2 regions of the Streptomyces sp. NPDC101110 genome follow, and region 2 is predicted to be linked to the other one. Evidence: riboswitches for the same ligand, from Rfam matches in the RefSeq annotation. Region 2 holds a riboswitch; the other holds the start of a gene.
What was found. A riboswitch is a leader RNA that binds a small molecule or an ion and turns the genes downstream of it on or off. The one in region 2 is predicted to bind cyclic di-AMP.

Region 1 (3,275 bases), on a different contig from region 2:
CAGATTGTCGAAGGCGAAGCTCGACAGCGAGCAGGCCTTCAGCAGTTCACCCGTCCCGACGTCCAGGCCCGGCCGCAGGATCGCGCCCTGCGCGTCCGAGACGCCCAGTCCGATCGCCCGGCCCTGCCCCAACGGGCCCCGCTCATACGGCAGGAAACCGGCCGGTTCCGTCCCCTCGTACACCACCGCGATCCGGGCCCCCGGCCTGACCAGGCCGACGGCTTCGGTGAACTCCGGCTCCATGAAGGGGTTGCGCGGTGCCTCCGAGGCGGCGCGCAGTGCCCGCCAGCGCTCCCTCTCCCCTTCGCCGAGCTCCCCGGGCCCGGCCACGCGAATGCGCCCACTGCTCAACCCGACCCCCCGATCAAGTCCCCCCTGGACACATGGAAGGTACCGCTCGATGCGGCCCCACGGGTAGGTAGCGGAGCATGTTGTTGCCAATCGGTGCAGAGGCCTTCAACCGGGCAATCGGCGTCCACCGAGCGATGAAACGAAGGCCCGCACTGTCCGTATTCTCTGATCATGGCCGCACCCATCGCATATTCACTCATCGCCACCGACCTGGACGGGACGCTGCTGCGCGGCGACGACACCCTGTCCGACCGGTCCCTAGCCGTGCTCGCGCGGGTGGCGGACGCCGGTGCCCAGCACCTCGTGGTGACGGGCCGGCCGGCGCCGAGAGTGCGGCCGCTCCTGGACGACCTCGGCTGCACGGGGCTCGCGGTGTGCGGGCAGGGCGCGCAGGTGTACGACGCCGGCGCGGACCGGCTGCTGTGGTCCATCACCCTGGACCGGGAGCTGGCGGAGACCGCCCTCGGCAAGATCGAGGCCGAGGTGGGGCAGGTGTACGCGGCGGTCGACCAGGACGGGGTCGACGGGCTCACGCTGATCGAGCCGGGCTATCTGATGCCGCACCCGACGCTGCCCGCGGTCCGGGTCGACCGGCGCGCGGATCTGTGGGGCGAGCCCATCAGCAAGGTGCTGCTGCGGCACCCCTACCTGACGGACGACGAGTTGGCGGCGACCGCGCGCTCGGTGGTCGGCTCACTGGCCACGGTGACGATGTCGGGGCCCGGCACGGTCGAGCTCCAGCCGTGCGGGATCACCAAGGCGACCGGCCTGGCGCTGGCCGCCGAGCATCTGGGGCTGCGGCCGGCCGACACCATCGCCTTCGGTGACATGCCCAACGACATCCCGATGTTCGACTGGGCCGGCCACGGCGTCGCGATGGCCAACGCCCATCCCGAACTCAAGGCCGTGGCCGACGAGGTCACCCTGTCGAACGAGGACGACGGCATCGCCGTCGTCCTCGAGCGACTGCTGGGCGGGGCGGCTCAGTACGGGCCGTTGACGTTGTCGATCGAGCCGTAGCGGTCGGCCGCGTAGTTGCAGGCCGCCGTGATGTTGGCGACCGGGTCGTACGGGTCGAAGGAGGTGCCGGGCACGTGGTAGGCGGCGAACGTCGGGTCGATCACCTGGAGCAGGCCCTTGGACGGGGTGCCCGCGGCGGCGTTGGAGTCCCAGTTGTTGATCGCCTGGGGGTTGCCGGACGACTCGCGCATGATGTTGCGGTGGATGCCGTCGTAGGAGCCCGGGATCCCCTGCTGCGCCATGATGTCCAGCGACTCGCGGATCCACCCGTCGAGGCTGTTCGCGTAGGTCTTCGCGGACGCCTGGGTGGCCTGGGCGACACCGCCGGCGGGCTTCGCGGCCGGCTTGGCGGCGGACGACTTGGTCGCCGTCTCCTTCGGGGCGTCCACCGCCTTCGCGGTCTTCACCTTCAGCTTCAGACCCGGGTGGATCAGCTTCGGGTTGTCGCCGACGGCGGTGCGGTTGTCCTCGTAGAGCCGCTTCCAGCCGCCCGAGATGTCGTACTTGTCGGCGATGCGGGCGAGCGAGTCGCCCTTGACCACGGTGTACGTGCGGGACTTGGCGGGCTGGGCCGCCTGCTTCACGGACTGCGCGGCGGGGGCGCTCTGGGGCTCGGCGGCGCTCGCGTGCGCGGCCCCGAGGAGCGGGAGGGTGAGGGCGGCTCCACCGGTACCGACGGCGACGATGCCTCGGGTCAGCGGGTTGGTTCTGGGGCGACGGTGCTTGCCTCGTCCGGCCATGGCGATGTTCCTCTCCGGCGCCTGCGAGGTGAGCTGTCGGGTTCGGGCCGGGAGGTGCCCGGCCGTGTACGGCGCTGTGTGCCGTACACGGCTTCACCCCGAGCCGTGCCGCTGTGCGGACCGGCGACTTACCTGGGTCCCCCGCTCCTGCCACGCGTGAGTGAGTCGGTTCCTGTGGGGAGTCCGGGCGGCGGCAGGATTAGGCGTCCGCCGGACAGGGCCGGAACGTATGCGAGAGCACATGTCGGGAACAAGCACCTCAATCACATATCGCGTGGTTGACCTTGGTCGGGGGAGTTTGGGGCGCTTGATCCTTTGCGGGAGCCAAGGCTCAACTGGCTTTCGCGGAACGGCGGTACGGGTCGGCGCCGAGAAGGGAGGGAGTGGGGGGAGAAGTGATTGACCTCACTGATCACAAGCCGGAAGGGCAATTTCCACCAAGGGGAATTCACCGACTCATCACGGCAAATCGTGCATAGTTCACTACCCCTGGGTAAGTCGATAAATATCTGTTCTTATAGGTTGATCGAAAACATAGCGGTCGTGATCGGATACCACCCGGCCTGTAACCCTGGGCGCTGGCGGTGATCGAAACGTGACCGGATACGCTGACTGGAGTGAGAGCGGCGACCTATCGACAACCCGCGTAATCACCGGCAGACACAGCAGACAGGAGACCCCTCGTGACCGACGTCGGGCCGTTCGGGCTGAGCGTGCGGGACCAGGATCTGGAAGCCGACGTCCAGGCCGGGTTGGCGGCTGTCGAGGAAGGCTTGCTCGAGGCCACCAAGAGTGAGGTGCCCTTCATCACGGAGGCCGCCCAGCACCTGGTGCGGGCCGGCGGCAAGCGGTTCCGCCCGCTGCTCGTGATGCTCTCCGCCCAGTTCGGCGACCGCCACGCGCCCGGGATCGTGCCGTCGGCCGTCGTCGTGGAGCTGACCCACCTCGCCACGCTGTACCACGACGACGTCATGGACGAGGCCGCCGTGCGCCGCGGCGTCCCGAGCGCCAACACCCGCTGGGGCAACTCCGTCGCGGTCCTCACCGGCGACTTCCTCTTCGCCCGCGCCTCGCACATCCTGGCCGACCTCGGCCCGGAGGCCGTGCGGGTGCAGGCCGAGGCGTTCGAGCGCCTGGTGACCGGCCAGATCCTGGAGACGGCCG
Region 2 (3,275 bases):
CGCGGCATGAACTTGTGACAAGTGATCGTCTGCCGATACGTTCACCCATCAACGCGGCCGGTATCGCGCCGCGTCGGTCACTGCTGTCACGCGAAAGGTCTCCGTATGCTCTCCGGGAACGGTCGGCACCGTCGCCCCCGCCAGGCTCCGGCACTCCTCGTCGCGGCCGGAGTGACCGGCTCCGCCATCGCGATCCCCCTCCTCGGGGCCTCCGGCGCCAGCGCGGCCGACGGCACGACCTGGGACCGGGTCGCGGACTGCGAGACCGGCGGCGCGTGGAGCCAGAACAGCGGCAACGGCTACTACGGCGGCCTGCAGTTGTCCCAGGAGGACTGGGAGAACCACGGCGGCCTCGACTACGCCGCGAGCGCCGACCTGGCCAGCCGCTCCCAGCAGATAGCCGTGGCCGAGAGAATTCTCGCCGACCAGGGAGTCGGCGCGTGGCGCACCTGTGGCCTGCTCTCCGGCCTCGAGCAGGACAAGGGATCGGAATCATCCGAATCATCGGGATCATCCGACTCGTCCGACTCGTCCGGTGAGGTGGACTCGCCCGGTTTGCTCGACTCGCTCGGTTCGTCCCCTTCGGAGAGTGCTTCCCCGTCACCTTCGTCGCCTGACGGGTCATCGGCCTCAAGGGATGAAGGCGCCGATTCGGACAAGTCGCCCGAATCCACCGACTCGCCGAAGGGGCGGCAGTCCGGCAGCTCCTCGTCGGCCGATTCCAAGAGTGACAAGTCCGGCAACTCGCAGTCGGCGGACGACTCCTCGGAGCTGTCCGACACCGGCTCCGGCCGTCACCGCGGCCCCAGCGCCGACGAAAGCCGGGGGTCCGAGGACGGCCGAACGGGTGAATCCACGGGCCGTCATGCCTCGCGCGGTGACGACAGCTCCCGCGACGCCTCCGAGGGCGCCTACATCGTGGGCGTCGGCGACAGCCTCTGGTCCATCGCCGACTCCCTTGACGTCAGCGGCGGATGGCACGCGCTCTACGAGGGCAACGAGAAGTCCGTGGGTACCGATCCGGACCTCATCCTCCCCGGCCAGAAGCTCACGGTCGAGGGCGAAGCGGACGAGAAGTAGCTGTTCGGGCAGTGCGGAAACCGGGGCGGAAGTCGCCCCGAAACCGTGCGAGTTAGCGCCCCGATTCGCGGCTGATGTCCTGTTTGGGGCCCGTGAGAGATAGATCTCAGAAGCCCTGATCGTCTTTGAAATTCCGCCGATCGCGTGTCTACGGTCATGACCGCTCGCCACCGCGAGCCCCGGCTGCCGCAACGCCGAATCCTGCCAGCGGCCGCACGGGAACAGTCGTCGCGTCAAGCGCCGTAGGCAGGAGCGGGGGACCCAAGGTAGGTGCCCGACCGGCAGGTTGTGCCGGAAGGGCTCGGGGTGAAGCCGCGTCCCGGGAGGGACGCGGCCGGGCAACTCAACCGGCCCGAACCCGACAGCTCACCTCGCAGGCGTCGGTGAGGGGATCCATCCATGCTGTTTTCCGGCAAGGGCAAGCACCGTCGTCCGTCCAAGGCCACCCGTGCCGCCGCGCTCGCCGGCGTCACCGGGGTCGCCATCGCCGCCCCGCTGATGGCGGCCGGCAACGCCTCCGCCGCCACCGCCTCCGAGTGGGACGCGGTCGCCCAGTGCGAGTCCGGCGGCGACTGGTCCATCAACACCGGCAACGGCTACTACGGCGGTCTGCAGTTCTCCGCCTCCACCTGGGCCGCGTACGGCGGCACCCAGTACGCCTCCACCGCCGACAAGGCCAGCAAGGACCAGCAGATCCAGGTCGCCGAGAAGGTCCTGGCGAGCCAGGGCAAGGGTGCCTGGCCGGTCTGCGGCAAGGGCCTGTCGAGCGCCGGCTACACCGGCGGCGGCTCCTCGAGCGACTCCGGCAGCACCTCGCAGCAGAGCCAGCAGAGCACCGAGTCCCGCGAGACCCAGCAGCAGCCGGCCTCCCGCTCCGACGAGCGCCCCGCGGCCAAGAAGACCGTCACCACCCCGACCGGCAAGAAGGTCAAGAAGGGCGACGGCGAGTACAAGGTCGTCAAGGGTGACACCCTCAGCTCGATCGCCGCGGACAAGAAGGTCAAGGGCGGCTGGGAGAAGCTGTTCGAGCTGAACAAGGACATCGTCGAGGACGCCAACCTCATCTACCCGGGCCAGCAGCTGCACCTGAAGTAAGCAGCGGCCGACGGGCCCGCGAGGGACCCGGCCCGCCCGGACCCGTCCCAGGGTCCACAGGCTCCCCGCCCCGGTGCGTCACCCCCCGTACGCACCGGGGCGGGGTTTTTTCCGCAACGGGCTTTGTTCCGTTCGGAAACAATTTACTCTCGGTTCTGTCCATGGGGTGGGCGACCCGGTGGCCGATCGCCCCGGGCCGGTTAGGCTCATGTCGCGAGCCACCGGGCCCGCACCTCGCCGGGTCCACGCGACCCGCGTACCGCGTCACATCAAGAAGGAGATGCTCGTGCCGTCCATCGACGTCGTCGTAGCCCGGGAAATCCTGGACTCCCGAGGCAACCCCACGGTCGAGGTCGAGGTCGGCCTCGACGACGGCAGCACCGGTCGTGCCGCCGTCCCGTCCGGCGCCTCCACGGGCGCCTTCGAGGCCATCGAGCTCCGCGACGGCGACTCGAACCGCTACCTCGGCAAGGGCGTGGAGAAGGCCGTCCTCGCCGTCATCGAGCAGATCGGCCCGGAGCTGGTCGGCTATGACGCCACCGAGCAGCGCCTGATCGACCAGGCGATGTTCGACCTGGACGCCACCGACAACAAGGGCTCCCTCGGCGCCAACGCCATCCTCGGCGTCTCGCTCGCCGTCGCCCACGCCGCCTCCGAGGCCAGCGACCTGCCGCTGTTCCGCTACCTGGGCGGCCCCAACGCGCACCTGCTGCCGGTGCCGATGATGAACATCCTGAACGGCGGCTCGCACGCCGACTCCAACGTGGACATCCAGGAGTTCATGATCGCCCCGATCGGCGCGGAGTCCTTCTCCGAGGCCCTGCGCTGGGGTGCCGAGGTCTACCACACGCTGAAGAAGGTCCTGAAGAGCAAGGGCCTGGCCACCGGCCTCGGCGACGAGGGCGGCTTCGCCCCGAACCTCGGCTCGAACCGCGAGGCCCTCGACCTCATCCTCGAGGCGATCAAGGAGGCCGGCTACACCCCCGGCGAGCAGATCGCCCTCGCCCTCGACGTCGCCGCCTCCGAGTTCTACAAGGACGGCTCCTACACCTTCGAGGGCAAGACCCGCTCCGCCGCCGAGATGACCGAGTACTACGCGG

Region 1: it holds a riboswitch for cyclic di-AMP, as region 2 does, so the genes downstream of both, ACIQU3_RS00880 (transglycosylase SLT domain-containing protein) here and ACIQU3_RS14890 (transglycosylase family protein) in region 2, are expected to answer to the same signal.

Annotation. Positions count from the first base shown of each region.
Region 1 is NZ_JBIVZM010000001.1:188,843-192,117, forward strand. It holds gene ACIQU3_RS00870 (GNAT family N-acetyltransferase) at 1-351, opposite strand, end outside; gene ACIQU3_RS00875 (HAD family hydrolase) at 523-1,371, shown strand; gene ACIQU3_RS00880 (transglycosylase SLT domain-containing protein) at 1,335-2,111, opposite strand; cyclic di-AMP (ydaO/yuaA leader) riboswitch at 2,117-2,292, opposite strand; gene ACIQU3_RS00885 (polyprenyl synthetase family protein) at 2,795-3,275, shown strand, end outside.
Region 2 is NZ_JBIVZM010000005.1:518,140-521,414, forward strand. It holds gene ACIQU3_RS14885 (transglycosylase family protein) at 106-1,080, shown strand; cyclic di-AMP (ydaO/yuaA leader) riboswitch at 1,309-1,475, shown strand; gene ACIQU3_RS14890 (transglycosylase family protein) at 1,480-2,175, shown strand; gene eno (phosphopyruvate hydratase) at 2,462-3,275, shown strand, end outside.